2 regions of the Streptomyces sp. NPDC088097 genome follow, and region 1 is predicted to be linked to the other one. Evidence: riboswitches for the same ligand, from Rfam matches in the RefSeq annotation. Region 1 holds a riboswitch; the other holds the start of a gene.
The links. Region 1 has a riboswitch for glycine ahead of gcvP (aminomethyl-transferring glycine dehydrogenase). Riboswitches for the same ligand answer to the same signal wherever they lie in the genome.
Positions count from the first base shown of each region.

Region 2: it holds a riboswitch for glycine, as region 1 does, so the genes downstream of both, gcvT (glycine cleavage system aminomethyltransferase GcvT) here and gcvP (aminomethyl-transferring glycine dehydrogenase) in region 1, are expected to answer to the same signal.

Region 1 covers NZ_JBIUTJ010000023.1:53,954-68,763, reverse strand. The annotation lists gene ACIOD1_RS34155 (FHA domain-containing protein) at 1-494, shown strand, start outside; gene ACIOD1_RS34150 (MerR family transcriptional regulator) at 514-1,278, shown strand; gene ACIOD1_RS34145 (bifunctional nuclease family protein) at 1,343-1,816, shown strand; gene ACIOD1_RS34140 (MerR family transcriptional regulator) at 2,039-2,677, shown strand; gene ACIOD1_RS34135 (DNA polymerase IV) at 2,747-4,282, shown strand; gene ACIOD1_RS34130 (PRC-barrel domain-containing protein) at 4,283-4,654, opposite strand; glycine riboswitch at 4,777-4,875, shown strand; gene gcvP (aminomethyl-transferring glycine dehydrogenase) at 5,072-7,966, shown strand; gene ACIOD1_RS34120 (DUF5999 family protein) at 8,100-8,288, opposite strand; gene ACIOD1_RS34115 (hypothetical protein) at 8,613-9,233, opposite strand; gene ACIOD1_RS34110 (glutamate-cysteine ligase family protein) at 9,728-11,263, shown strand; gene ACIOD1_RS34105 (type II CAAX endopeptidase family protein) at 11,416-12,237, shown strand; gene ACIOD1_RS34100 (PhzF family phenazine biosynthesis protein) at 12,243-13,058, opposite strand; gene ACIOD1_RS34095 (DUF2199 domain-containing protein) at 13,222-13,734, opposite strand; gene ACIOD1_RS34090 (PadR family transcriptional regulator) at 13,925-14,551, shown strand; gene ACIOD1_RS34085 (SRPBCC family protein) at 14,731-14,810, opposite strand, start outside.
Region 2 covers NZ_JBIUTJ010000001.1:69,059-83,868, reverse strand. The annotation lists gene ACIOD1_RS00350 (L-serine ammonia-lyase) at 1-1,313, opposite strand, end outside; gene ACIOD1_RS00345 (APC family permease) at 1,446-3,104, opposite strand; gene glyA (serine hydroxymethyltransferase) at 3,259-4,515, opposite strand; gene gcvH (glycine cleavage system protein GcvH) at 4,533-4,916, opposite strand; gene gcvT (glycine cleavage system aminomethyltransferase GcvT) at 5,029-6,144, opposite strand; glycine riboswitch at 6,331-6,434, opposite strand; gene ACIOD1_RS00325 (AAA family ATPase) at 6,672-7,394, shown strand; gene ACIOD1_RS00320 (enhanced serine sensitivity protein SseB) at 7,531-8,265, shown strand; gene ACIOD1_RS00315 (enhanced serine sensitivity protein SseB C-terminal domain-containing protein) at 8,322-9,062, shown strand; gene ACIOD1_RS00310 (ABC transporter permease) at 9,501-10,496, shown strand; gene ACIOD1_RS00305 (ABC transporter substrate-binding protein) at 10,572-12,350, shown strand; gene ACIOD1_RS00300 (ABC transporter permease) at 12,496-13,494, shown strand; gene ACIOD1_RS00295 (ABC transporter ATP-binding protein) at 13,491-14,585, shown strand; gene ACIOD1_RS00290 (dipeptide ABC transporter ATP-binding protein) at 14,582-14,810, shown strand, end outside.

The DNA.
Region 1 (14,810 bases):
CGGCCAGTCGCTTCTGCTCCAACTGCGGCGCGCCGCTGCGGCCGGGTCTGACGCCGGAGCGTGCCTCGGAGACCACGTCCACCATCTCGATCTCGGGCCTGGAGGCCTACGAGGCCGAGGTGTCCGGACAGCACGTGTCGTCCTCGCTGTCCCCCGAGGCCCAGGCCGCGGTGGAGGCACTGCCGCCCGGTTCCGCCCTGCTGATCGTGCGGCGCGGACCCAACTCGGGCAGTCGCTTCCTGCTGGACGGCGAACTGACCACGGCGGGCCGGCACCCGCAGAGCGACATCTTCCTGGACGACGTCACCGTCTCCCGGCGCCATGTCGACTTCCGCCGGGGCCAGGACGGTGGCTTCACCGTCGCCGACGTGGGCAGCCTCAACGGCACGTACGTGAACCGTGAGCCGATCGAGTCCGTCGTGCTGCACAACGGCGACGAGGTGCAGATCGGCAAGTACCGGCTGGTCTTCTACGCGAGCCTGCGGGGCATCTGACCCTTCAAGGGAAGGTCCCATGCTGCGTTCCCCGACCGGCGGTGCCCCGAAGAGCGGCACCGCCGGACCGGTCGGGCGGCTGGTGAGCATCGGCACGGTGCTGACCACGCTGCGCGAAGAGTTCCCCGAGGTCACGATCTCGAAGATCCGCTTCCTGGAGGCGGAGGGGCTCGTCGAGCCCACGCGCACTCCTTCCGGGTACCGCAAGTTCAGCACCCGGGACGTGGAACGGCTCGGCCGCATCCTGCGCTTGCAGCGCGACCACTACCTGCCGCTCAAGGTCATCCGTGAGCAGCTGGACGCCCTTGAGCGCGGTGAGCAGATCCGGATCCCTGCCCCCGCCGCGCACGGGGAGTCCGTCGACCCCACGAGTCCGGTCGCCCTCTACGGCGAGGTGGGCCGGGAGCGGCCCACCGTGGCCCGGGTCGGGCGGGCCGAGCTGATCGCCGCCGCCGAGGTGGACGAGGTGCAGCTCGTGGAGTGGGAGTCGTACGGGCTCATCTCCGAGACGCCGGGCGGGGGATTCGACGCCGAGACGGTCACCGTGGCCCGGCTGATCGCCGATCTGGGCCGGTTCGGCCTGGAGCCGCGTCACCTGAGGGCGATGAAGGCCGCCGCCGACCGGGAGGCCGGGCTGGTGGAACAGGTCGTCTCGTCACTGCGACGGCACCGCAATCCCCAGACGCGGGCGCTCGCCGAAGCCACCCTCAAGGAGCTCGCGGGGCTCTCCGTCAGGCTGCACGAAGCACTCGTGCAGACCGCTCTCGGGGTCCGGTTGCGCTGAGGGCCCGCGTCGGCATGGGGGCCCCGACTACCCAAACCTGCCGGGCAGGTCCTAGGGTTGCTGTGTGAACGAGCTCGACGTTGTGGGTGTCCGGGTGGAAATGCCCTCCAACCAACCGATCGTGCTCCTGCGTGAAGTGGGAGGCGACCGGTACCTACCCATCTGGATCGGTCCTGGGGAGGCGACCGCCATTGCCTTTGCCCAGCAGGGGATGGCGCCTGCCCGACCGCTGACGCACGACCTGTTCAAGGACGTGCTGGAAGCGGTCGGCGAGGAGCTCACCGAGGTCCGGATCACGGATCTGCGGGAGGGCGTCTTCTACGCGGAACTCGTCTTCGCCAGCGGCGTGGAGGTGAGCGCGAGGCCGTCCGACGCCATAGCGCTGGCCCTGCGGACGGGTACGCCGATCTACGGCAGCGACGGCGTCCTGGACGACGCCGGGATCGCCATTCCCGACGAGCAGGAGGACGAGGTGGAGAAGTTCCGCGAGTTCCTCGACCAGATCTCGCCCGAGGACTTCGGCACCGGCCCGCAGTGAGCGGCGCCCTCGTGGTGGCCGCTCTTCGCGGCGCCAGGGGGAAACGCGGGCCGCGTCATCCACCGGGATCCTTCAGCCCATTCGAGTAGCCTTTCCCCGCAATGGGGTACGGGAAACCACTCTCAGGGTGATTATCACTCGGCGTGCCGAGTGTGGCGATCGTTGACGCACCCCTGGTCACTGCCTACCTTCAAGGTGGCAGGTCAAGGACGGAGGGTCGGCGTGAGGATCACGGGCGACGGTACGACCGGGGGCATCCCCGCACGGAGTGACGGCGGGCCGTTCCCGCTGCACGGTGCTGCGGCGGGTTCCGCGCACCGTCAGTCGGTGCCGGCGCCGGTCGGACCGGTGAACGAGGACCCTGCACCCGAGCAGGTCGGCTATCGGGGACCCACGGCGTGCGCCGCGGCCGGCATCACCTACCGACAGCTCGACTACTGGGCCCGCACGGGACTGGTGGAGCCCAGCGTGAGGCCGGCCTACGGGTCCGGCACGCAGCGGCTCTACAGCTTCCGCGACGTGGTGGTCCTCAAGATCGTGAAGCGCTTCCTGGACACCGGGGTGGCGCTGCAGAACATCCGCACCACCGTGCACCACCTCCGCGACCGGGGCTTCCACGACCTGGAACGCATGACGTTGATGAGCGACGGCGCGACCGTCTACGAGTGCACCTCCCCGGACCAGGTCGTGAGCCTGCTCCAGGGCGGTCAGGGCGTCTTCGGGATCGCGGTGGGCGTGGTCTGGCGCGACGTCGAGAACGCGCTGTCGCAGCTCCACGGGGAGCGCGTGGACACGGGGGAGACCCTGGTGGGTCCCAACCCGACCGACGAGCTGGCAGCCCGCCGCAACCGCGCCGTCTGAGGCGGTGCGGCGCGCGGCCGCCGGGCCGGGCGTCACCGCGTTGTCAGTGGCATGGGGCAGCATCGGGCTGTGAGATCCGCGCCGACCATCCTGCACCTGGACATGGACGCCTTCTACGCCTCCGTGGAGCAGGCGTCGAAGCCCAGTCTGCGGGGCAAGGCCGTGATCGTCGGGGGGCTCGGGCCTCGCGGGGTCGTGGCCACCGCCTCCTACGAGGCCCGGCGCTTCGGGGTGCACTCGGCGATGCCGACCGCCCAGGCCCGTCGGCTCTGCCCGAACGGCGCCTACCTGATTCCCCGCTTCACCCTCTACCGCCAGGTCAGCGACTTCGTCATGGGGTTGCTGAGGGAGCTGTCGCCGCTCGTGGAGCCGCTCAGCCTCGACGAGGCCTTCGTGGACCTGGAAGCCGGGGGTCGTGCCTTCGACTCGGTGGCCGCCCGGGCGACGGGGGAGCGGCTGCGGGCGGAGATCACGGCCGCCACCGGCCTCAGCGGCTCGGTGGGCCTGGCGGGATCGAAGATGCTGGCCAAGGTGGCCTCCGAGGAGGCCAAGCCGGACGGGCTGCTGCTGATCGAGCCCGGGACCGAGCGGGAGCTGCTCGCGCCGATGTCGGTGCGGACCCTGCCGGGGGTGGGGCCGGCCACGGGTGAGCACCTGCGGCGGGCCGGGATCACCACCGTCGGGGACCTCGCCGAGGCCGGCGAGGACGAACTGGTGCGGATGGTGGGCCGGGCGCACGGGGTCGGGCTCTACCGAATGGCGCTCGGACTGGACGACCGGCCCGTGGTCGCCGAGCGGGACGCGAAGTCCGTGTCGGTCGAGGACACCTTCGACGTGGACCTCCACGACCGGGTGCGGATCCGCAACGAGGTGCGGCGGCTAGCCGACCGGTGTGTGGGTCGGTTGCGCGCCTCCGGGCACTCCGGGCGCACCATCGTCCTCAAGGTGCGCCGCTACGACTTCTCCACGCTGACCCGCTCCGAGACCCTGCGCGGGCCGACCGACGACCCCTCGGTGGTCCGGGAGGCCGCCGCGCGGCTCCTGGAGGGCGTGGACACCACCGGTGGTGTGCGGCTGCTCGGGGTCGGGGTGAGCGGCCTCGCCGACTACACCCAGGAGGACCTGTTCGCCCAGGTGCGTTCCGCCGGGGCGGAGGGGGCGGAGGCGATCGAGGGGGCCGAGCCCGCCGAGGGGCCGCCGGGGCCGTCGGCCGAGCCCGGTGCGGCGCCGGGGGCCGACGGGGTCAGCACGACCGCGGGTGCCCTTGGCGCGGCCGGGGCCCCAGGGGCTGGCGGTGCCGAGGCCGGAGCGGTTGCCGGCGCCGCCGGCGGTGCGGTCGCCGGGGCCGTGCCCGGACGGCCGGAAGTCGCCCCCGCGCGCCACTGGCCGGCCGGGAGCGACGTACGGCACGCGGTGTACGGGCCGGGGTGGGTACAGGGCAGCGGGGTCGGGCGGGTCACCGTACGGTTCGAGCGGCCCGGTGCGGCGCCGGGGCGGGTGCGGACCTTCAGGCTGGAGGACCCGGAACTGGAGAGCGCCGACCCGCTGCCCCTCGTGGGCGACGGCGAGCCGGACGCGGCGGTCCCGGACGGGACGGCCCGGTGATCAACGGTGGCGCTTGCGGACGCGGACAGGGGGCGGGGGGTGCTGGAAGTCGGCGGGCAGGGCCACGTCCAGGCCGTAGTGGTGGTAGAGCTGGAGTTCCTGCTCGGGGGAGAGGTGGCGGCCCACGCCGAAGTCGGGGGCGTCCTTGATCAGGGAGCGGTCGAAGGGCACGCGCAGGGTTTCCCCCACCACCTCGCTCGGCTCCAGGGGGACGAAGGCGTCCCGGCCGAAGAGGCCCGTCCTGACGGCGGCCCACTCCGGGACGCCCGTGGCGTCGTCCAGGTAGACCTCGTCCACGGTGCCGATCTTGGCTCCGTTGCGGTCGAACGCCTTGCGGCCGATCAGGCTGCGCGGATCGATGTCGGTCTGCACGGTCCCTCCGTACGGTCGCAGTGGTGAGAACTCATCCGTAATGACTACAAAAGTGCATTTTGGGAGAGGGGGCCACTCGAGGGAGCGTCCAGATCCTCGCTGGTAGGCTGGGTGACGGCTGTTGACCCTGTGCGGGAGAGTCCTCCGAATGAGCTCGACGGAGGCGCCGAAGGAGCAAATCCTCCCCGGAATCTCTCAGGCATACGTACCGCACGTGGTGAGGCCACTCTGGAAAGCAGGGGCGGGTACCGGCACGCAGTACCGGTTCCGCTCCTCACCGACGGTGAAAGCCGGATCTCACGGGTGATCCCCGTGCGGCCCGGTGAAGCTCTCAGGTTGAGATGACAGAGGGGGAGGCCGTCCGGGTGCCCGCGCCGTGGTGCCCCTCGCAGGTCATACGACCAGGAGGCCTCCGTCATGACCGCCAACCGCATTCCGCTCTCCCAGCTGGAGCGAGGCATCCCCTTCGAGCAGCGCCACATCGGCCCGGACGCCGAGGCGCAGGCGAAGATGCTCGCCCACGTGGGTTACGGCTCCCTCGACGAGCTCACCGCCGCCGCGGTGCCGGATGTGATCAAGACCGCCGCCGCGCTGAACCTGCCCGAGGCGCGGACCGAGGCCGAGGTGCTCGCCGAGCTGCGCCTCCTCGCCGACCGCAACCAGGTGCTGTCCCCGATGATCGGCCTCGGCTACTACGGGACCTTCACCCCGCCGGTCATCCTGCGCAACGTCATGGAGAACCCGGCCTGGTACACGGCGTACACGCCCTATCAGCCCGAGATCTCGCAGGGCCGCCTCGAAGCGCTGCTGAACTTCCAGACTGTCGTCGCCGACCTGACGGGCCTGCCGACCTCCGGCGCCTCCCTGCTCGACGAGGGCACCGCCGCGGCCGAGGCCATGTCCCTGGCCCGGCGCGTGGGCAAGGTCAAGGGCGGTGTCTTCCTGATCGACGCCGACGCCCTGCCGCAGACCATCGCCGTGATCGAGACCCGCGCCGAGCCGATCGGTGTCGAGGTCGTCGTCGCCGACCTGTCCGGGGGCATCCCGGCCGAGATCGCCGAGCGCGGCGTCTTCGGCGTGCTCCTCCAGTACCCGGGCGCCTCCGGCGCGGTGCGCGAGATCAAGCCGGTCATCGACCAGGCCCACGACCTCGGCGCCGTCGTCACCGTCTCGGCCGACCTCCTGGCCCTGACGCTGCTGACGTCCCCGGGCGAGCTGGGCGCGGACATCGCGGTCGGCACCACCCAGCGCTTCGGCGTCCCGATGGGCTTCGGCGGCCCGCACGCCGGTTACATGGCCGTCCAGGCCAAGCACGCCCGCTCGCTGCCCGGTCGCCTCGTCGGCGTCTCCGTGGACGCGGACGGCAACAAGGCGTACCGCCTGGCCCTGCAGACCCGCGAGCAGCACATCCGCCGCGAGAAGGCCACCAGCAACATCTGCACCGCCCAGGTGCTGCTCGCCGTGATGGCCGGCATGTACGCCGTCTACCACGGCCCGGACGGCCTGCGCACGATCGCCCGCCGGACCCACCGCTACGCCTCGCTCCTCGCCGCGGGCCTGACGGCCGGCGGGGTCGAGCTGGTGCACGGCTCGTTCTTCGACACCCTCACCGCCCGGGTGCCCGGCAAGGCCGCCGAGGTCGTCGCCGCCGCCCGCGAGCGCGGGGTCAACCTCTTCCGGGTCGACGCGGACCTGGTCTCCGCGGCCTGCGACGAGACCACCCTGCGCGCCGACATCGAGGCCGTCTGGGCCGCCTTCGGCGTCACCGGCCCCGCCGCGGACATCGAGGCCCTGGACGAGGTCACCCCCGACACCCTGCCCGAGGGCCTGCTGCGCTCGGACGCGTACCTGAGCCACCCGGTCTTCCACCAGCACCGCTCCGAGACCGCGATGCTGCGCTACCTGCGCAAGCTCTCGGACAAGGACTACGCGCTGGACCGCGGCATGATCCCGCTGGGCTCCTGCACCATGAAGCTCAACGCGACCACCGAGATGGAGCCGGTGACCTGGCCCGAGTTCGGCCAGTTGCACCCCTTCGCCCCGATCGAGCAGGCGGCGGGTTACGTCACGCTGATCACCGAGCTGGAGGAACGTCTCTGCGAGGTGACCGGCTACGACAAGGTCTCCCTCCAGCCGAACGCCGGCTCCCAGGGCGAGCTGGCCGGCCTGCTCGCCGTCCGCGCCTACCACCGCGCGAACGGCGACGAGCAGCGCACCATCTGTCTGATCCCGTCCTCCGCGCACGGCACCAACGCGGCCAGTGCCGTGATGGCCGGCATGAAGGTCGTCGTCGTCAAGACCGCCGACGACGGCGAGGTGGACGCGGCGGACCTGCGCGCGAAGATCGAGCAGCACCGCGAGCAGCTCGCAGTGCTGATGATCACCTACCCGTCCACGCACGGCGTGTTCGAGGAGCACGTCGCCGACATCTGCGCCCAGGTGCACGATGCCGGCGGCCAGGTCTACGTGGACGGCGCCAACCTGAACGCCCTGGTCGGCCTCGCCAAGCCCGGTCACTTCGGCGGCGACGTCTCGCACCTGAACCTGCACAAGACCTTCTGCATCCCGCACGGCGGCGGCGGTCCGGGCGTCGGCCCGGTCGGTGTCCGGGCGCACCTGGCCCCGTACCTGCCGAACCACCCGCTCCAGCCCTCGGCCGGTCCCGAGACGGGCGTCGGGCCGATCTCGGCCGCTCCGTGGGGCTCGGCGGGCATCCTCCCCATCTCCTGGTCGTACGTCCGCCTGATGGGCGGCGAGGGCCTCAAGCGCGCCACCCAGGTGGCGGTGCTCGGCGCCAACTACATCGCCAAGCGCCTGGAGCCGCACTACCCGGTGCTCTACACGGGTCCGGGCAACCTGGTCGCCCACGAGTGCATCATCGACCTGCGGCCGCTGTCGAAGGCGACGGGCGTCAGCGTGGACGACATCGCCAAGCGCCTGATCGACTACGGCTTCCACGCCCCGACCATGTCCTTCCCGGTCTCCGGCACGCTGATGATCGAGCCGACCGAGTCCGAGGACCTCGCCGAGATCGACCGTTTCTGCGACGCGATGATCGCCATTCGCGGCGAGATCGAGCGGGTCGCGGGCGGCGAATGGCCCGCCGGCGACAACCCGCTGGCCAACGCCCCGCACACGGCGGCCTCGCTGGGCGGCGAGTGGAACCACCCGTACAGCCGCGACGAGGCCGTCTTCCCGGCCGGCGTGATCGCCGCCGAGAAGTACTGGCCGCCGGTGCGCCGCATCGACGGTGCGTTCGGCGACCGCAACCTCGTGTGCTCCTGCCCGCCGCTGGACGAGTACGACCACTGATCGCCTGACGGCCTGATCGTCGGCGCCGTCCCGACACGGTGAAGGGGCCGGTCCCGGAGCTTTCCGCTCCGGGGCCGGCCCCTCTCTCGTACGTGGTCTCCCGTGCGGTGGCCTGGCGGCCGTCCCTTTCGACCTAGGCCACCGCGAGCGCGCGGTGCGGGGCGATGATCTGGCCGTCCGGCAGCAGTTCACCGGTGTCCTCGAAGAGCAGGACGCCGTTGCACAGCAGGCTCCAGCCCTGCTCCGGGTGGTTGGCCACCGGGCGGGCGGCCTCCCGATCGGCGGATTCTGACGACGGGCAGGCAGGCTGGTGCTGGCACATGGATGCGTTCTTTCGCTGCGGTGTGGTCTGTTCGCTACGGCTCGATGCGTGATTCATGGCCGTCCCCCTGTGTCGTCCCCGCACCCGCGGGGAGGATGGGCTCAGTCTTGCCCCACGACGGCTGCTTCGCAGGTATTTCCCGGCAGCTGTCCTCATGGATTGAGGACGCATCACCCGTGCGGGCGGTTCAAGCCAACTCCCCTGTCATTTCGGGTGGTTCGCGGGTGGCCCGAGGGGACTAGGCCGAATGGGTCAGGTGGGTCAAGCCGACCGCGAGAGCCGTACGGCGCGCCCCGCCGCAGGTCAGGACGCGTACGGCGGTCCTCAGGCGGCGGGCGCCGCCATGGACGGCGGGACCGGTGGGGCGGGAGGGGTCAGCCGGAGGGTCAGCACGGGCAACAGCTCCGACACGGGGTGGGGCCGGAACGGGGCGATCCCGGGCGGCGCGGGCGCCAGCGGGACGAGCAGGTCCGCGGCGGCCGGCAGCCCGGCGGAGGCGTCGGCCCCGATCGCGCCGTGCAGCCACAGGGTCAGCATGTACAGCTCCGGTACGGACAGCAGCCGGGGCTGGTAGCCGGTGCCGAGCGACTCCGCCTGGCGCAGCGCGCGTTCGGTCGCGGCGACGTAGGGGCCCTCGAAGAAGTGGGAGAAGGCCCAGCCGTCGGGGGTGAGGCGGGTGTCGGCCGCCGCGACGAAGCGGTCGCCGCTGCGGATCAGGAACCTCCACCCGGTGAGCCGGGTGCGGGGCGGCCGGCCACCGGCCGTGAGACCCGACGGGTGCAACCGGTCCAGCACGTGCACCGGCAGGGGGAGTTCGGCGGTCATGGGGCCCTGGACGGCGCGCAGGGCCGGGGTGTGCGCCTCGTTGACGGCGGCGGGAGAACCGAGTGCCGCGAGGACGCTGCGCAGGGCGGGCGCGGGAGCCGGGGGTACGTGCAGCGGCATGGTGGGTCGCCTCTCGCTTGGGAGACCTGTGGTGCGGGGGAAGGTGCGGACGGCGCTGTCGCATTCTGGGGTCAGGAGGGGGCTTTGGGGCAATGGCCGCGCGCCAACTCTCTGCCTCGTTTGCGGAGTTTATACGACATGTGTTCACGCAGTGTTTCGGCTAGCTGTCCCGCCCATTGCCGACAAGGCGCTTACCGGACCCGCTGTCATGGTATTCATGCCGGTTGCGTACGAACAAGTCGCGCTGACCTCGGAGGCTACCCGAAGGGCGCTCGGCTGAAAAGCGCCGGTTATCCGAAACCGGCAAAGTCGACGCTGAATTTGCATACGACGACTTGCCAGACGAATGTGCCGACGCGCCCATCCGGCCATACCGGCGCGCGCTCCCGGCCCGACCCGGCCGCCCGGCGTTATCGATCACCGGGCCTGGGCATCATCGACCGAGACGCGGGCCCGGGCCCACCGGGCCGGGCCACTGGAGGAGGGACGCTTCGATGGGGGAGAAGGTCGTGGCAGGCGGATTCGACCTGTCCGATCGGCAGCGGTATCGGAGGAAGCTTCACGAGTGCCTGGAGGGGCTGGAGCGGCTTCTGGCGGAGAAGAGGTTCGATCGCCCCAAGAACATGATGGGGCTGGAGATCGAATTGAACCTCGCGGGTGCCGACGGTTTGCCGCGCATGGTGAATGCACAGGTACTGGAGCGGATTGCGAGCCCGGATTTCCAGACCGAACTCGGAATGTTCAATCTGGAGGTGAACGTACTCCCCCACCGGCTCGACGGCCGGGTATTCGACCAGCTCGCCGAGGAACTCACGGCGAGTCTCCACTACGCCCACCGGCAGGCCGCGGAGATCGACGCCGGCGTCGTGATGATCGGGATCCTGCCGACGATCTCCCGCGCCGACCTGGCCCTGGCCAACCTGTCGGCGGTGGACCGCTACTCCCTGCTCAACGAGCAGATCCTGATGATGCGCGGGGAGGACTTCACCCTCGACATCGACGGCGTCGAGCGGCTCACCTGGAGCACGGGGTCGATCGTGCCCGAGGCGGCCTGCACCTCCGTGCAGTTGCACCTCCAGGTCACCCCCGCCCGCTTCGCCGACGTGTGGAACGCCGCGCAGGCCGTGACCGCCGTACAGATAGCGGTCGGCGCCAACTCGCCGTTCCTGTTCGGGCGCGAGCTCTGGCGGGAGTCGCGTCCGCCGCTGTTCACCCAGGCCACCGACACCCGGCCACCCGAACTCCAGGCGCAGGGGGTGCGGCCGCGCACCTGGTTCGGCGAGCGGTGGGTGAACTCGGCGTACGAGCTGTTCGCCGAGAACGTCCGCTACTTCCCGGCCCTGCTGCCGATCTGCGACGAGGAGGAACCGCTGCGGGTGCTCACCGAGGGCGGGGTGCCGGGCCTGCGGGAGCTGGTGCTGCACAACGGCACCGTCTACCGCTGGAACCGACCCGTCTACGGGGTCGCCGACGGCACGCCGCACCTGCGGGTGGAGAACCGGGTGCTGCCCGCCGGCCCCACCGTCGCGGACGTCGTCGCCAACGCGGCCTTCTACTACGGCCTCGTGCGCACCCTGGCGGACGAACAGCGTCCGGTGTGGACCCGGATGCCGTTCGCGGAGGCCGAGGCCAACTTCGACGCGGCCTGCCGGTACGGGATCGACGCCCGGCTGCGGTGGCCGCGGCGGGGTCGGGCCGGCGGGCTGGTGAGCGTACCGGCGGTCCGGCTGGTCCTGGACGAGCTGCTGCCCATGGCCGCCGCCGGGCTGGACGCCTGGGGCATCGAGCCCGCCGACCGCGACCACTACCTCGGCATCATCGAGGAGCGCTGCCGGCGCCGGGTCAACGGGGCCACCTGGCAGGTCGACACCTACCACCGGGCGCTCGCGGGCGGGCTGGAGCGCGACGCCGCGCTGGCCGCCACCACCCGCCGCTACAGCGAGCTCATGCACAGGGGGGACCCCGTGCACACCTGGCCCGTCGGCATCGAGGAACAGGAGGCGCAGGCTCCGGCCGCGGCCCGGCACTGACCGGCCCGCGGGCCCCCGGCGTCGGGCCGCGGGCCCCCGGCGTTGGCCCGCGGGCGCCCGCCGGACGCCCGCGCCCGTCCGCCGGCGGGCCGCGGCCGCCTCGATGATCCGTCCCGGCCGCCGAGGAGGCAGTATGGGGTGGTCACAGCGGGATGGGCGGACGGGAGTCGGGCGTGCGGGCGGAGCCGGAGCCGGTGGTCGTGGGGCTGGACGAGGACCGGCGGCGGGGTGTCCTGCGCACCGAGACCCTCCTCGTCCTCGCCCTGTCGCTGGGCGCGAGCGGGGTCTCCGCGCTGATCAGCTTCATCGGGTCCCTCACCAAACCGGGCGGCCTCAAGGACCAGGCCGCCACGCTCAACGGCTCCTACGCGCCCGGCCGCCCCTGGCTCGACCTGGCCTGGCAGCTGTTCGGGATCGCGAGCGCGCTGGTGCCCGTCCTGCTCGTCGCGCACCTGCTGACCCGGGAGGGCGCTCCCGGGCTGCGGGTGCTCGGCTTCGACCGGACCAGGCCGCTGTGGGACCTCGGCCGGGGCGCGCTCGTCGCCGCCGGGATCGGCAGCGCCGGACTCGCCTTCTACCTCGGCGCCCGGGCCACCGGCTTCAACCTGACGGTGGTGCCGGAGGCGCTGCCGGACGTCTGGTGGAAGTTCCCCGTACTGATCCTCTCCGCGGTGCAGAACGCCGTGGTGGAGGAGGTCATCGTGCTGGCCTACCTGCTGCGCAGGCTCGGTCAGCTGGGCTGGACACCGATGGCCGCGCTCGTCGCCAGCTCCGTGCTGCGCGGTTCGTACCACCTCTACCAGGGCGTCGGCGGGTTCGTCGGCAACGTGGCGATGGGCGTCGTCTTCGTCCTGGCCTACCGGCGTTGGGGCCGGGTGGGCCCCCTCGTCGTCGCGCACGCGCTCCTCGACATCGTGGCCTTCGGCGGGTACGCGCTGCTCGCGGGCAAGGTGGGCTGGCTCCCGACCCCGTAGTCGGCTCAGTGGCCGAGCAGCTCGCCGTCGATGACGGTGACCGCGTGCCCGGTCAGGAGCGTACGGTCACCCGCGAGCCGCACCCGGACCAGACCCCGGCGGGCCCCTCCCTGGAGGCCGGTCAGCTCGGTGCGACCGAGGCGGGCCGCCCAGAACGGGGCGAGCGCGGTGTGGGCGCTGCCGGTGACGGGGTCCTCGTCGATGCCGAACACGGGGAAGAAGCCGCGGGAGACGAAGTCGTAGCCGCGGGAGGGGTCCTCGGCGGGCGCGGTGACGATCACCCCGCGACGGGCGTAGCCGCGCAGGGCCGCGTAGTCGGGGTCGAGCTCCCGTACGGTCCGCTCGTCGGCCAGCTCCACGACGAGGTCGCCGATGTGGGCCGAGGTGTCGTGCAGCGACAGGATCTCGGCGCCCAGGGCGCGGGCGACCTCCGGGACGGGCTCCACGGCCGTCAGCGAGGAGGTCGGGAAGTCCATGGTGATCGCGCCGTCCTCGCCGGCCTCCGTGGTGAGGATCCCGCAGCGCGCGGAGAAGCGGACCGCACCCTCGGCGAGGCCCTGTTCGCGCAGTACGTGGGCGGTCGCGAGGGTGGCGTGCCCGCACATGTCCACCTCGGCGGACGGGGTGAACCAGCGCAACGCCCAGTCGGCGTCCCCGCCGGGCGGCAGGGGACGGGCGAAGGCGGTCTCGGAGAGGTTGACCTCGGCGGCGACCTGCTGGAGCCAGGCGTCCGGCGGGAAGGCGGAGTCGAGGAGGAGCACTCCGGCGGGGTTGCCGTGGAAGGGGCGGTCGGTGAAGGCGTCGACGATTCGGATGCGCATGGCTTCGACCGTAGGACGCCGTCACGACCGGGGACAAAGGCCAATCCGGGGTGACTGGACCGATCGGCGCACCGGGGGCCGGCCCGCGCACCGGGAGGGCTGACCGGCGGCCCCCGTCCGACCGCCCCCGTCGCCGATCCGGCCCCGGGGGCGCCGCGGGGCGTCAGGGGGTCGGGTGCCGGAGGGTCGAGGCGATCTCCCGGACCCGGTCCATGGTGATGCCGGCGCGCTGCTCGACCGCGAGGGGGTGGTCGGTGGGCTCCAGCTCGATGAAGGGGCGCCGGCCGACCGCACGGGTGTGGGCGTTCGTCTTGAGGTTGGTGGTGGCGGGGGAGTAGAGGGCCAGCTCGGTGCAGAGCCAGCCGAAGTACGGGGCCTCGGCCTCCCGGCCCTCCGTGTCCCACATCTCGACGGCGTGCGCGAAGTTGACCCTGTTCAGCGAGATCCAGACGCCCCACGAGAAGACCTCCTCGCGACCGACCACCGGTATCTCGATCAGCCCCTTGACGAAGAAGAACCGCCCTTGGATGACGCACCGGTCGGACGACAGCAGGCTCTCAGGGTCCGCCTCGAAGTCGGGGCTCCAGACGTCGGGGGCCGGGGCCGAGTAGCTCATCGGGAGCTCTGCGTGGTGCTCGCCGCAGCAGGAGCACGTGAAACCGAGATCGTCAGACATGGCGCGAGCCTAAGGGGCGCCGCCCGTGATCCCGTCGCCCCCTTCCTCCCTCCGCCCGTTTCCCTTCACTGCCCGACTGTCAAAGATAGGTTCCGATACATCGTTGACGCATCGCGATGGATCAGCGATAGTGAAGGAGTCGAAGAACTTCGACAACACGAAATCCAGTGACGACGAAAGGAGCGCAGTGATGCGTTCACGTGGACAGAACGAGCACGGACACGAGCACGGGCACGACCACGGACGGGGTCACGGCCACTGCGGGCCGGACCGTCGGGAGGAGTTCATGGGACGGCGCGCCGCCTTCGGGCCGTTCGGACCGCCCTTCGGTGGCGGGCCCTTCGGAGGGCGCGGCGGACGCGGCGGCCCGCGCGGTCGGGCCCGACGGGGTGACGTACGTGCCTCGATCCTGGCGCTGCTCACCGACCGTCCGATGCACGGCTACGAGATGATCCAGGAGATCGGCGAGCGGAGCGGCGGGGCCTGGAAGCCCAGCCCCGGTTCGGTCTACCCGACCCTTCAGCTGCTGGAGGACGAGGGCCTCATCACCAACGAGAGCGAGGGCGGCAAGAAGCTGTTCACGCTCACCGACGCCGGCCGCACCGAGGCCGCCTCGGGTCCGGACGCCCCCTGGGCGGACGCCGGTCGCGGGTTCGACTTCGAGGCGATGCACGAGGTGCGCACCGCCGGGGTCGGTCTGATGGAGGCCTTCGGGCAGGTCTTCAAGACCGGCTCGCCCGAGCAGCGGGAGAAGGCCCTCGGGGTCATCAACGACGCCCGCAAGAAGCTCTACCTGATCCTGGCCGACGAGCACTGAGCCGATGGTCGGATCCCGACGACGACGCCCCGTGAGGAGATCCTCGCGGGGCGTCGTCGTGCGTGGGGGGTGGTGGCTGGGTCGTCTCTTTCGGACAGCGCCAGGGGGCGCCTCCCAGGTGGCTGGGGGAGAGGTCCGTGCCGGGCGATCCGCGCCCAGCAGGGGTTACGGGACAGCCCTTAGGCGACCAGTCCGGCCAGTTTGCGCAGCGACTCGTTGAGCGCGGCCGTCGCGGAGTCCTTGAGCTTGCCCGCCATCA
Region 2 (14,810 bases), on a different contig from region 1:
CCGGTCTCCTTCATGGTCTTGATGACCTTGTCCAGGGAGACCTTGTGGGTGCCGTCGCCGCGCATCGCCATCTTCGCGGCGGTGACGGCCTTGACGGCCGCCATGCCGTTGCGCTCGATGCACGGGATCTGGACCAGCCCGCCGACCGGGTCGCAGGTCAGGCCCAGGTTGTGCTCCATGCCGATCTCGGCCGCGTTCTCGACCTGCTCCGGGGTGCCGCCCAGGACCTCCGCGAGGGCGCCGGCCGCCATCGAGCAGGCCGAGCCGACCTCGCCCTGGCAGCCGACCTCGGCGCCCGAGATCGAGGCGTTCTCCTTGAAGAGCATGCCGATGGCGCCCGCCGAGAGGAGGAAGCGGACCACCCCGTCCTCGTCCGCGCCCGGCACGAAGTTCGTGTAGTAGTGCAGGACCGCCGGGATGATGCCCGCGGCGCCGTTGGTGGGGGCGGTGACGACCCGGCCGCCCGCCGCGTTCTCCTCGTTCACGGCCATCGCGTACAGCGTCGCCCACTCCATGGCGTGCGCCTGCGGGTCGCCCTCGGCGCGCAGCTGGCGGGCGGTGCCCGCGGCCCGGCGCTTGACCCGCAGCCCGCCCGGGAGGATGCCCTCGCGGGACATGCCGCGCGCCACACAGGCCTGCATGACCCGCCAGATCTCCAGGAGGCCCTCGCGGATCTCCTCCTCGGTGCGCCAGGCCTTCTCGTTCTCCAGCATCAGGGAGGAGATCGACAGCCCGGTCTCGTTGGCGAGGCGGAGCATCTCGTCGCCGGAGCGGAAGGGGTACTTCAGCTCGGTGTCGTCGAGCTTGATCCGGTCCTCGCCGACCGCGTCCTCGTCGACGACGAAGCCGCCGCCGACGGAGTAGTAGGTCTTCTCCAGCAGGGGGGCGCCGGACTCGTCGTAGGCGAAGAGGGTCATGCCGTTCGCGTGGTACGGCAGCGAGCGGCGGCGGTGCAGGATCAGCTGGTTCGGCTCGTCGAAGGCGATCTCGTGGACGTCGCCTATCTCGGCGCCCAGCAGCCGCAGCCGCCCGCTCTTGCGGATGCGTTCCACCTCGGCGTCGGCGGTCTCGACGTTCACCGAGCGGGGGGAGTGCCCCTCCAGCCCGAGCAGGACCGCCTTGGGGGTGCCGTGCCCGTGTCCGGTCGCGCCGAGGGAGCCGAAGAGCTCCGCGCGCACCGAGGTGGTCTGGGCGAGGAGACCGTCCTTCTTCAGCCGGGCCACGAACATGCGTGCCGCCCGCATCGGGCCGACCGTGTGGGAGGAGGACGGGCCGATGCCGATGGAGAAGAGGTCGAAGACGGAGATGGCCACTGGCGGACTCCCTTGTCTGCTCGTGGGTGGTGAGGGGCAGGGGTGGTGGTGCGGTGGGGGCGTTCTGCGGATTTTGTCCGGCAGCCGAGCCTAACGCCTGGAGGTGAACGTTTCGGCGGCCGGACGTGGAGCTCAGGCGTGGGTCAGCTCGCGCTCCACCACGTCGTCGGTGTCGTCGTGCGCCCCGTCGGAGCCGTCCAGTACGGGGTCCGGGCCCGGCAGGCCCGCGTGGTGGGCCTTGACGCCGGCGTTCACGGCCCAGAAGTACGTGACGAGCGCCATGGCAGCCACCAGGGCGATGTCCACGCCGCCGGGGACGATCCCGTGGCCGCCGAAGTCGCTGGAGCCGAGCCAGGACAGCAGGGACAGGGCCCCGAGGAAGAAGACGATCCACCAGGCGGGGGCGAACTGCCGCTTGAGGTCCTTCTCGCCCTTGCGGGACAGGACCAGCGCGGCGACGGGGGCGGCCAGCAGGGTCAGGGCGGTGACGATGCCCGTGTTGGGCCACTTCGACCAGTACAGCGCGCAGGCGGCGAAGACGAAGGTCAGCGGGCAGAGGATCTTCGCGGCGGGGAGCCGGAAGGGGCGGGGCAGGTCGGGCTTGGTGCGGCGGAAGACGCCCACCGCGATCGGGCCGATCAGGTACGAGATGACCATCGCGGCGGAGATGATCGGCGCGAGGGTCTTCCAGCTGTGGCCGACGGTCACCAGCAGCACCACGGAGAAGCCGAGGTTCAGCCACATCGCCGGGCGGGCGGTGCCGTAGACCGGGTGGGTCCGCTTGAGCCGCTCGGGGAAGAAGCCGGTCTCGGAGAGGTTCTGCACCATGTAGGCGGCGGACGCCACGTTGGCGATGTTGGAGCCGGCCGGGGAGATGAAGGCGCCGAACTGGAGCATCACCACGACCCAGTGGATCACCAGCAGCTTGGCCAGCTCGGCGAAGGGGCTGTTGAAGTTCACGCCCGACCAGCCGCCGGCCTGCGCCAGGTGCTCGGGCGGTACGGAGCCGATGAAGGCCGTCTGGAGGGCCAGGTAGATGACCAGGCCCAGGGAGAGCGCGCCGACCAGGGCGATCGGGATGGCCCGGCCCGGGTTCTTGGCGGCGCCGCCGAGGTTCACGACGGCCTGGAAGCCGTTGAAGGCGAAGACCACGCCGGAGGTGGTGACGGCGGTCAGGACGGCGGTCCAGCCGTTGGGGGCGAAGCCGCCGTGGGACGTGAAGTTCTCGGTGTGGAAGCCGGAGGCGATCAGCGCGACCACGGCGAGGACCGGGATGGCGAACTTGACCAGGGTCAGGGCCGCGTTGATCTTCGCGAGCAGTTGGATCGACCAGTAGCAGGACAGCCACAGCAGGAAGGTCAGCCCGAGCGCGACGAACATCCCGAAGGTGGTGAGCTGGTGGGACTGGGCGTCCACCAGGTCCTTGGCCCAGGCGAAGCTCCAGGAGGACATGTACTGGGTCGCGGCGATGGACTCGATCGGGATCAGCGAGGCGACCGCGATCCACACCGCCCAGCCGGTGATGAAGCCGAGCACCGGGCCGTGCGAGATGGCGCCGTAGCGGGCCATGCCGCCGGGGATCGGGTACGCGGAGCCCACCTCGGCGTAGGACATGGCGATCATGCCGATGAACACGGCGCCGATGACCCAGGCGACGAGCGCCGCGGGGCCGGCGACCTGGGCGGCGGTGCCCGCGCCGAAGAGCCAGCCCGATCCGAAGATCGAACCGATTCCGATCATGATCAGCGCGAAGAGACTGAGTCCCTTCCTGTTCGCCGCACTCATGTCCATGGGGGTGTCCGTCCTGAAGAGGATGCCTTTACGTCAAGCCTATTTGCCGATTTTTGGTGGATTCAGGGGCGATGGGGGGCATCCGCCAGGGACATAGGTCATGAAAAGGGCCCGGCCCTGTGGAAAACACGGCCGGGCCCTCCCGTCGGTGGGGTTACAGCGACGGGTACAGCGGGAACTTCGCGGCCAGGGCGGAGACCCGGGCCTTGAGGTCGTCGGCGTCGAAGGACGGCTTCAGCGCGGCGGCGATGATCTCCGCCACCTCCGTGAACTCCTCGGCGCCGAAACCGCGGGTGGCGAGCGCCGGCGTACCGATGCGCAGGCCCGAGGTGACCATCGGCGGGCGGGGGTCGTTCGGGATGGCGTTGCGGTTGACCGTGATTCCGATCCCGTGGAGCCGGTCCTCGGCCTGCTGACCGTCCAGCTCGGAGTTGCGCAGGTCGACCAGGACCAGGTGCACGTCGGTGCCGCCGGACAGGACGGAGACGCCCACCTCGGTGACGTCCGGCTGGACCAGGCGCTCGGCGAGGAGCTTCGCGCCCTCCAGGGTGCGCTCCTGGCGCTCCTTGAACTCGGGCGAGGCCGCGACCTTGAAGGAGACGGCCTTGGCCGCGATCACGTGCTCCAGCGGGCCGCCCTGCTGACCGGGGAAGACCGCGGAGTTGATCTTCTTGGCCAGCTCCTGCGTGGACAGGATGACGCCGCCGCGCGGACCGCCGAGGGTCTTGTGCGTGGTGGTGGTGACCACGTGGGCGTGGGGCACCGGGTTCGGGTGCAGACCCGCGGCCACCAGACCGGCGAAGTGCGCCATGTCGACCATCAGGTACGCGCCGACCTCGTCCGCGATGCGGCGGAAGGCGGCGAAGTCCAGCTGGCGCGGGTAGGCGGACCAGCCCGCGACGATCAGCTGCGGCTTGGACTCCTTGGCGAGGCGCTCGACCTCGGCCATGTCCACCTGGCCGCTCTCGTCGACGTGGTACGGAACCACGTTGTAGAGCTTGCCGGAGAAGTTGATCTTCATGCCGTGGGTCAGGTGACCGCCGTGGGCCAGGCTCAGACCCATGATCGTGTCGCCCGGCTTGAGCAGCGCGAACATCGCGGCGGCGTTGGCCTGCGCACCGGAGTGCGGCTGGACGTTCGCGGCCTCGGCGCCGAACAGCGCCTTGACGCGGTCGATCGCGATCTGCTCGACCACGTCGACGTGCTCGCAACCGCCGTAGTAGCGGCGGCCGGGGTAGCCCTCGGCGTACTTGTTGGTCAGGACCGAACCCTGGGCCTCCATGACGGCGACCGGAGCGAAGTTCTCCGACGCGATCATTTCCAGGGTGGACTGCTGGCGCACGAGCTCGGCGTCGACGGCGGCCGCGACGTCGGGGTCGAGCTCGTGGAGAGGCGTGTTCAGTGCGGACATCGGGTTCCCCTGGGGTGTCAGTTGTCGGAGTGGGTGAGCGCGGCGTACTCCTCGGCGGAGAGCACGTCCTTCGGCTCGTCCGAGATGCGCACCTTGAACAGCCAGCCGCCCTCGAAGGGCGCCGAGTTCACCAGGGACGGGTCCTCCACGACGTCCTGGTTGGCCGCGACGACCTCGCCGGAGACGGGGGAGTACAGGTCGCTGACCGACTTGGTCGACTCCAGCTCACCACAGGTCTCGCCCTCGGTGACGGTGTCGCCGACATCGGGGAGCTGGGCGTAGACGACGTCACCGAGCGCGTTGGCCGCGAACTCCGTGATGCCGATCGTCGCGACGCCGTCCTCGACGTCCGACAGCCACTCGTGCTCCTTGGTGTAACGCAGCTGCTGGGGGTTGCTCATGGCCTGATTCTCCTGGATGCGGGGGAGTGGATACGAACAGTGGTCTCGCGTACTGAGACGGGCGCGGGCGCCCGGGGGCACGGCCGCACCGGGGTGTGGTCGTGCGGCGGAACTACTTCTGCCGCTTGTAGAACGGCAGGGCCACGACCTCGTACGGCTCATGCGTACCGCGAATGTCGACGCCGACGCCGGAGGTGCCGGGCGCGGCGTGCTCCGCGTCGACGTACGCCATGGCGATCGGCTTGCCCAGCGTCGGGGAGGGGGCCCCGGAGGTGACCTCGCCGACGACCTGTCCGTCGACCACCACGGGGAAGCCGGCGCGCGGGACGCGGCGGCCCTCGGCGATCAGACCGACCAGCTTGCGCGGGGCCTTCGAGGCGGCCTTCTCGGCGGCGGCCTCCAGGGCGGCGCGGCCGACGAAGTCGCCCTCCTTCTCGAACTTCACGACCCGGCCCAGGCCGGCGTCGAAGGGGGTCAGTCCGAGGCTCAGCTCGTGCCCGTACAGCGGCATGCCCGCCTCCAGGCGCAGGGTGTCGCGGCAGGACAGGCCCGCCGGCACCAGGCCCACGCCCTCGCCCGCCTTCATCAGGGCCTGCCACAGCTCCACGGCGTGCTCGGGGGCGACGAACAGCTCGAAGCCGTCCTCGCCCGTGTACCCGGTCCGGGCGATCAGCGCGGGCACGCCCGCGACGGTGCCCGGCAGGCCCGCGTAGTACTTGAGGCCGTCCAGGTCGGCGTCGGTGAGGGAGGCCAGGATGCCGGGGGACTCCGGGCCCTGGACGGCGAGGAGGGCGTAGGCGTCGCGGTCGTCGCGGACCACGGTGTCGAAGCCGGCGGCGCGCTCGGTCAGGGCGTCCAGCACCACCTGGGCGTTGGAGGCGTTCGCGACGACCATGAACTCGGTCTCGCCGAGGCGGTAGACGATCAGGTCGTCCAGGATCCCGCCGTCCTCCACGCAGATGTGCGTGTAGCGGGCGCGGCCCACGCCGACGGTCGAGATGTTGCCGACCAGCGCGTGGTCCAGGGCCTTGACGGCCTCGGGGCCGGTCAGGGTGATCTCGCCCATGTGGGACAGGTCGAAGAGACCGGCCCGGGTGCGAACGGCGTTGTGCTCGTCGCGCTCACTGGCGTAGCGCAGCGGCATGTCCCAGCCCGCGAAGTCGGTCATGGTCGCACCGAGCGAGCGGTGCAGCGCGTCGAGCGCGGTCAGACGGGGGGCAGTGCTCATGGGTGTGGCTCCCGGGTCCCAGGGCATGACATGACGAGGAAGGTCCTCCCCATCTGTCATCGGAACCTGAGAGGTTCGCCGAGAGTTCCCGTATCGAGGACGGGAGACCCTGACTTGCACCTTGGGTGGAGCGCGCGGCGGCGACCGTCGGGGACGGACGCGTCACGGCTCGCTTTTCAGATCTGCCTCATCCACGCGGTACGGGGCCTGAGAGATTCAAGGGAGGTACTTGCTCCTTCGGCGCCCGGGCACGGCCTCGCGGCCTGCCGGGACTCTCCCGCGCGGATTCAAGCGGCCGGTATGCAGTTGGTGTCCAGATGGCGCACATCATTGCACGGGTCGCGCGGGAGCGGGCGGCCGGCCTCGGAAGAACGGGCGGGGGCAAGGGGCGCGGCAGGAGCGGGGGAGGAGCGGGAGGGACCGCGGGAGGCGTCCGGCGAAAAGGACCGACCGGAACCGCGGCCGCCGGATTACCGTCTCTTTACATTCAGCGGGCACGGGGCCCTCGCGGCCCGATTCGGGGGGAGATGAACACGGTGCGGAGATTCGGAGTACTGGCCACCACGGGTACCGACACCGGCGCGGGGAGCGGGGCCGGGGGCGCGGCGGAACCCGTCACGGGGGTGCCGAACCAACGCGGTCGGGGCGCCGACCACCCGGCGGCGGCCCGCGCGGCCGGCGTCGTGCGCGACCTGCGCGGCGCGGCCGGCCGGGAGCCGCGCGGCCTCGGCTTCACGGCCGGGGACATCGTGGTCGTCTCCGGCCTGCCCGGCGGCGGCAAGAGCACCCTCATCAAGCGGGCCGCCGAGGACGGCGGCATCGACTCCCAGGACACCCGCGAGCGCTGGGAGCGCCGGATGCCCCGCCTCCTGCCCTACGCCGTGTACCGGCCGCTGGTCCGCGCCGCCCACTACCGGGGCCTGTGGAACAGGCTCCGCTCCGGCTCGTCCCTGGTGGTCCACGACTGCGGCACCCAGGTCTGGGTGCGCTCCCTGCTCGCCGCCGTCGCGCGCCGCCGGGGGGCCTCCCTGCACCTGCTGTTGCTCGACACCACCCCCGAGGAGGCGTTGGCCGGGCAGGCGGCGCGGGGCCGGCGGGTGTCGGCGTACGCCTTCGGCCGCCACCGGAGCGCGGTCCGGCGCCTCCTGGGCGAGGCCGAGGAGGGCAGGCCCCCGGCCGGCTGCGCCTCGGTGGTGCTCCTGGACCGGGCCTCGGCCGCGGGCGTGAGCGCCATCACCTTCCACCCCTGACCGGAACGGGCGCGACGGGCCGATAACCTCGGCAGCGACGTCCCGGTGGGGGAGCCACCCGGCGGGGCCCCGAACGGGGGCGCGCCACGGACACACCGGACACACCACGGGCACACAGGCGCAGGGGGCAGGGCACATGCAGGGCAACGGCTGGCCGGAGAACGAGTTGGAGCAGGTGCTCGGGGCGGCCCTCGGGCAGCCGGACGCCGGCCCCCGGATCCTGGAGGCCCTCGGCCGCGGCCGGCTCTGGATACCGCTGCCCCAGGGCGGCGGCCCGGACCGGGCGAGCCTGGACCTGCCCACGATGCTGATCGGCGGGGCGGCCTACGTCCCGGTCTACAGCTCCGAGGCCCAGCTGCGCTTCTGCGCGGGCCCCGCCATGGACTTCGCCGTCGCCCCCGCCGTCGAGTTCGCCCGGGGCCTGCCCCCGCAGCTCGGCATCGCGGTGAACCCGGAGGGGGCCGTCGGGGTCCCGCTGCCGCCCGAGGCCGTCGCGGAGCTGTGCCGCGCCGGACGCAGCCCGCTCGACGGGCCGACCACCGGTGGGCGCGTGCGGCTCTACGAGCCCGACTGGCAGGACGACCCCGTCGACTTCCTGGCCGCCGCCGCCGAGGAGTTCCGCGCCCTCGGGGTGGTCGCCGCCGCGCACCGCTGCCTCGCCAGCGTCGAGGGCGGGGAGCCCCAGCTGTACGTCGGTGTCCGACTGGTGGGATGGGACCCCGAGACGCGGGCCGCCCCGCTGGAGGGCCTCGGGCGCGCCCTGGCGCGCGTACCGGCGCCCTGGCCCGTGCAGTTGATCCTCCTGGACGCGGCCGAGGACCCGGTCACGGACTGGATTCGTGAGCGCGTACGCCCCTTCTACCTTCCGTAGGGCCGCTTAAGCTGGTTGGTACGTGTGGACGACGGGCGGACGAAGAGGGGTACCGGGTGAGTGCGTCAGGCACGGCTGCGGCCGGGCAGGTCGAGCACATGCTGCGCCAGGTGACTCCCGGGCGCTATGAGGGCTACGAGTCATTCCTGCGCGCGCTGGCCGAGGGCCGGCTGTGGATGCTGCTCTGGCAGGGGCAGGCGGGCTCCGCGGACGCCCGGTACGGCGGCATGGAGGTCGAGGGCCTCGGTTACGCGCCCTGCGTGACCTCCCCGCAGGAGCTGGGCGCCAGCGGCTGGAACCGGGGCTACGAGGTGGTCACCGGGCGGGACATCGCCCGCGCCCTCTACCCCGACCGCTGGGGCCTGTGGGTCAACCCCCACGGCCGGGGCGGCGGCCTCGGCGTGCCCTGGGCCGACCTGCGCCGGATCGCGACCGGCCTGGACCGGATGCCGGCCGGGCCGCTGCGGCTGTCCGAGCCCGCCCTGGAGCTCCCGCAGTTCTACGGACTGCTGACCCAGCACGCCCACCGCACCCCCGCGGTGCGCTCGTTGCGCCGCGCCTGGGTGCAGCCCGCGCTCGGCTCGGCGTACCTAGCCGTCGGGCTCGACCTCTACGACGCCTCCGCGCCCGCGCTGGAGTCCGTACGGGAGATGATGCGCCAGTCCGTCGGAGCGGTGCCCGAGGGGGTTCCGGTGTGCACGGTCGCGCTGGCGGACGAGCACGACCCGGTGGCGATGTGGCTGCGCGCGCGGACCCGCCCCTTCTACGACCGCGAGGGCCAGGCCGCGGCCTACTGACGGGTACCGAGCACCCGTCCCCGCATCCGCATATTGAGACATCCTTCTCGAAGGCCGCACCGAACCCATCGGTGCGGCCTTCGGCATTTCCGCCGAATCCACCCAAGAAGCCAGCCCGAAGCGGCACTTGGGCGTGATGTCCGTTCCGCACGGAAGGGTCGGTCTTTCACCGCTGAACAGAACGTCCGGTTCGCATAGCGGAAGGTGTCGCCGCAGATCACGGTTGCGCATCACATCGCCGGCAGGTCTGGCGGGCGATCGAGAGGCCGTTGAAGACTCCCCCCACCGAAGGCCGGTCAATCCCGCTATCACCGGCTCTTCACATGCACTTCAGCCGCATTTCGCGCCAATCGCACCATCAGCGACGCCGATTGAACCAAGCCGCCACAGCGGCGGGCATGGGCCGGCCACCGTCGGCCGAGAGGGGTCCCCACCACGATGACGGCACCACTGCACGACACCGGCGCGGCCGAGCCCGCGGCCGTGGCCGCCCCCGGAACTCCGCTGAAGGCGATCGAGGGCCGCTCGCCCTGGAAGATCGCCTGGACGCGCCTCAAGCGCGACAAGGTCGCCCTGGCCGGCGGTGTCATCGTGCTCCTGCTGATCCTGGTCGCGCTCTTCGCGCCGTTGATCGTCAAGGCCTTCGGACACCCGCCGGAGGAGCTGCACGAGGACCTGCTCGACCCGCTGCTCGGCCTCCCGGCCGGCAACTGGGGCGGCATGAGCGGCGACTTCCTGTTGGGCGTCGAGCCGGTCAACGGCCGCGACGTCTTCAGTCGCATCGTCTACGGGGCCCGCATCTCCCTGCTGGTGGCCTTCCTCTCCGCCTTCGTCGCGGTCTCGATGGGCACCTTCTTCGGCATCGTCGCCGGCTACTTCGGAGGCTGGGTCGACGCGGCCATCAGCCGCGTCATGGACCTGCTCCTGGCCTTCCCCCAGCTGCTGTTCATCATCGCGTTGATCTCCGTCGTCCCCGGCAAGCTGTGGGGCTTCGAGGGATCGGGCCTGCGCATCGCCGTACTGGTGCTCGTCATCGGCTTCTTCGGCTGGCCGTACATCGGCCGCATCGTGCGGGGACAGACCCTGTCGCTGCGCGAGCGCGAGTACGTGGAGGCCGCGCGGAGCCTCGGCGCCGGCCGCATGTACATCCTCTTCCGCGAACTGCTCCCGAACCTGGTGGCGCCCATCACCGTCTACTCGACGCTGATGATCCCCACCAACGTGCTGACCGAGGCCGCCCTCAGCTTCCTCGGAGTCGGCGTCAAGCCGCCCACGCCGTCCTGGGGAGAGACCCTCTCCACGGCCGTGCGGACCTACGAGGACGATCCGCTCTTCATGATCTTCCCCGGCGTAGCGATCTTCATCACCGTGCTGGCCTTCAACCTCTTCGGCGACGGCGTCCGTGACGCCCTCGACCCGAAGGGCTCGCGCTAGCAACCGCAGGGCAAACCAGGAACCGGCTTTCAGCCGCATGTGACACCGGAACTACAACGGAGGGTTGCGAGCATCGTGACTACCCATCGCACGTCGAAGCGCAGGCTTGCCGCCGGCACGGCCGTCGTGCTCGCGTTCATGTTGACCGCGACCGCCTGTGGCGGAAGCGACGACACGAAGGACGGGAAGGACGCGGCGGCCGCCGGCTTCAACGCCGGCATAGGCAAGATCGCCAACGCGTCCGACAAGAAGGGCGGCGAACTCAAGTTCGTCGGTACCCAGGAAGCCGACTCGTGGGACCCGCAGCGCGGCTACTACGGCTTCATGTGGGACTTCTCCCGCTACTACGCCCGCCAGCTGGTCAGCTTCAAGGCGGCCCCCGGTGAGCAGAGCACCGAGCTCGTCCCCGACCTCGCGACCGCCAAGGCCGAGATCAGCGACGGTGGCACGACGTACAAGTACACCCTCAAGGACAACGTGACCTGGGAGGACGGCACCCCCGTCACCGCCCAGGACGTGAAGTACGGCATCGAGCGCACCTGGGCCCAGGACGTCATCTCCGGCGGCCCGGTCTACCTGATGCAGGTCCTCGACCCGAAGACCGAGTACCCGGGTCCGTACAAGGACACCGCCCCGGACAAGCTCGGCCTCAAGGCGATCGAGACCCCGGACGCGAAGACCGTCATCTTCAAGCTGCCCAAGCCCAACGGCGACTTCGAGCAGATGCTCGCCATGCCGGCCGCCAGCCCGGTCAAGCAGGAGAAGGACACGGCGGCCAAGTACGGCCTGAAGCCCTTCTCCAACGGCCCGTACAAGATCGACTCGTACGAGCCCAACAAGAGCATGAAGCTCTCGCGCAACACGAACTACAAGCCCGAGTCGGACACCATCCGCAAGGCGCTCCCGGACTCCATCTCGGTCACGTTCATGGCGAACGCGGACGACATGGACAAGCGCCTGATGAACGGCGAGTTCGACATCGACATCAACGCGACGGGCATCGGCCAGGCGGCCCGCGCCACCGCGTTGAAGGAGCACAAGGACAACCTGGACAACGGCCAGACCGGCTTCATCCGGTACGCCGTCTTCCCGCAGACCGTCGCTCCGTTCGACAACATCGAGTGCCGCAAGGCCGTCATCTACGCGGCCGACCACAAGTCCCTGCAGACCGCCCGCGGCGGCCCGCAGGCCGGTGGCGACATCGCCCCCAACATGCTCCCGCTGGGCATCAAGGGCTCCGACGCCAAGTACGACCCGTACGGCCTGCTGACCAACGACGGCAAGCCGAACGTCGAGAAGGCCAAGGCCGCCCTCAAGGCCTGCGGCAAGGAGAGTGGCTTCAAGACCACGATCGCCGTCCGCAACAACAAGCCGGTCGAGGTCGCCACGGCCGTCTCCCTGCAGAACGCCCTGAAGCAGGTCGGCATCGAGGCCGACGTCGACCAGTTCGACGGCGCCCAGACCTCCGGCATCATCGGTTCGCCGAAGGTCGTCAAGGAGAAGGGCTACGGCATCATCATCATGGGCTGGGGCGCCGACTTCCCGACCGGCCAGGGCTTCTCGCAGCCGCTGACCGACGGTCGCTTCATCCTGCAGAGCGGCAACAACAACTTCTCCGAGCTGAACGACCCGGCGATCAACACCCTGTTCGACCAGGCCATCGCGGAGACGGACCCGGCCAAGGCCGGCGACATCTACAAGCAGATGAACCAGAAGGTCTCCGAGGCCGCCGTCTACCTGCCCTTCGTCTACGACAAGACGATCACCTGGCGCAGCAGCCGGCTGACGAACGCGTACACCTCCGACGCCTACAACGGCCGGTACGACTACGCGTCCCTCGGTGTCACCAAGTAGCAGTAAGTCACAACCGGTTCAGTTCCACTTTCCAGTGTTCCAGTGCCACACCCGCTAGGCACGAAGGGCAGGTGATGGCCGCGGTTGCGGCTTGGGGGCGCTCTCCAGAAGGGGGCGCCCCCGGGCCGCAGTCAGGCCGAGCGCAGTGCTTGCATATCTCATCCGACGGTTCTTCGCCGTCATCGTCATGCTGTTGGTCATCACGCTGGTGACCTTCGGAATCTTCTTCCTCTTCCCGAAGTTGATCGGGACGGATCCGGCCCTGTACTTCGTCGGCAAGCAGTCCGACCCCGCCGCGATCGAGGGCATCCGGCAGAAGATGGGTCTCGACGACCCGATCCTCGTCCAGTTCGGCAAGTTCGTCGTCGGGCTGGTGGCGGGTCGCACGTACGCCAACGGCTCCGACGTCACGCAATGCGCCGCGCCCTGCTTCGGCTACTCCTTCAAGACCGAGCAGGAGGTCTGGCCGCTGCTCGTCGACTGGCTGCCGGTCACCCTGTCGCTCGCGGCCGGTGCCGTGGTGCTCTGGGTCATCGGAGGCGTCGCCACCGGTGTCATATCCGCCCTCAAGCGCGGTACCCCGCTGGACCGTTCGGTCATGGGCGTGGCCCTCGCCGGCGTCTCGCTGCCCATCTACTTCACGGGCATGCTCTTCATCGCCTTCTTCTCCGACCAGCTCGGCTGGTTCGGGCGACCAGAGGCCACCTTCGCCGACGACCCCGGCAAGTGGTTCAACGGAATGATCCTGCCCTGGGTCTCGCTCGCCTTCCTCTACGCGGCGATGTACGCGCGACTCACCCGCGCGACGATGCTGGAGGTCCTCAACGAGGACTACATCCGCACCGCCCGCGCCAAGGGCCTCACCGAATCCGTGGTCATCGGCAAGCACGCCATGCGCTCCACGCTGACACCGATCCTGACCGTCCTCGGCCTCGACCTCGGTGCCCTCATGGGCGGCGCGGTGCTCACCGAGTCCACCTTCTCGTTGCACGGCCTGGGCTACAGCGCCGTCCGGGCCATCAGCGACCACGACCTGCCGGTCATCTTGGGCATCACCCTGATCTCCGCCTTCTTCGTCGTCGCGGCGAACCTCATCGTTGACCTCATGTACGCGGTGATCGACCCCCGAGTGAGGCTGTCATGACCCATTCGACCGGGACCGGAGCCCTCAACGAACCCGTCGAGGCGACCGTCCCTCCCACGGCGTTCCTGGAGGTCCGCGACCTCAAGGTGCACTTCCCGACCGAGGACGGACTGGTCAAGTCGGTCGACGGGCTGACCTTCACGCTGGAGAAGGGCAAGACCCTCGGCATCGTCGGCGAGTCCGGCTCCGGCAAGTCGGTCACCTCCCTCGGCATCATGGGACTGCACCGCGTCGGCCAGTACGGTCGCCGGCGGGCGCAGATCTCCGGCGAGATCTGGCTGAACGGCACCGAGCTGCTCTCCGCGAGCGAGGACGAGGTGCGCAGGCTCCGCGGCCGGGAGATCGCGATGATCTTCCAGGACCCGCTGTCCGCGATGCACCCCTACTTCACCGTGGGCCAACAGATCGCCGAGGCCTACCGGGTCCACAACAAGGCCGACAAGAAGGCCGCCCGCAAGCGCGCCGTCGAGCTCCTGGACCGCGTGGGCATCCCCGAGCCGCACAAGCGCTTCGACAGCTACCCGCACGAGTTCTCGGGCGGCATGCGCCAGCGCGCCATGATCGCGATGGCCCTGGTCAACAACCCCGAGCTGCTCATCGCCGACGAGCCGACGACGGCCCTGGACGTCACCGTCCAGGCCCAGATCCTCGACCTGATCCGCGACCTCCAGCAGGAGTTCGGCTCCGCCGTCATCATGATCACGCACGACCTCGGCGTGGTCGCGGAGATGGCCGACGACCTGCTCGTGATGTACGGCGGCCGCTGCGTCGAGCGCGGCACCGCCGAGAAGGTCTTCTACGAACCCCGCCACCCCTACACCTGGGGCCTGCTGGGCTCGATGCCCCGCATCGACCGCGACCAGACCGAGCGCCTCATCCCGGTCAAGGGATCGCCGCCGAGCCTGATCAACATCCCCGACGGGTGCGCCTTCAACCCCCGCTGCCCGTACGCCGACGTCCCCAAGGACAACGTGACCCGTACGGTGCGACCGGAACTCACGGAGGACGAAAGCCGTCACTGGTCCGCCTGTCACATGTCACAGGAGGAGCGGACCCGGATCTGGACCGAAGAGATTGCGCCGAGGCTGTGACCGACATCAAGAAGACCGAGACGGTCACCCTTCCCCGGCAGGCCTCGGACTCTCCCGAGCCCCTGCTCAAGGTCACCGGCCTGACCAAGCACTTCCCGATCACCAAGGGGCTGCTGCGCCGCCAGGCGGGCGCCGTCAAGGCCGTCGACGGCATCGACTTCGAGGTGTACCCGGGCGAGACGCTCGGCATCGTCGGCGAGTCCGGCTGCGGGAAGTCCACCATGG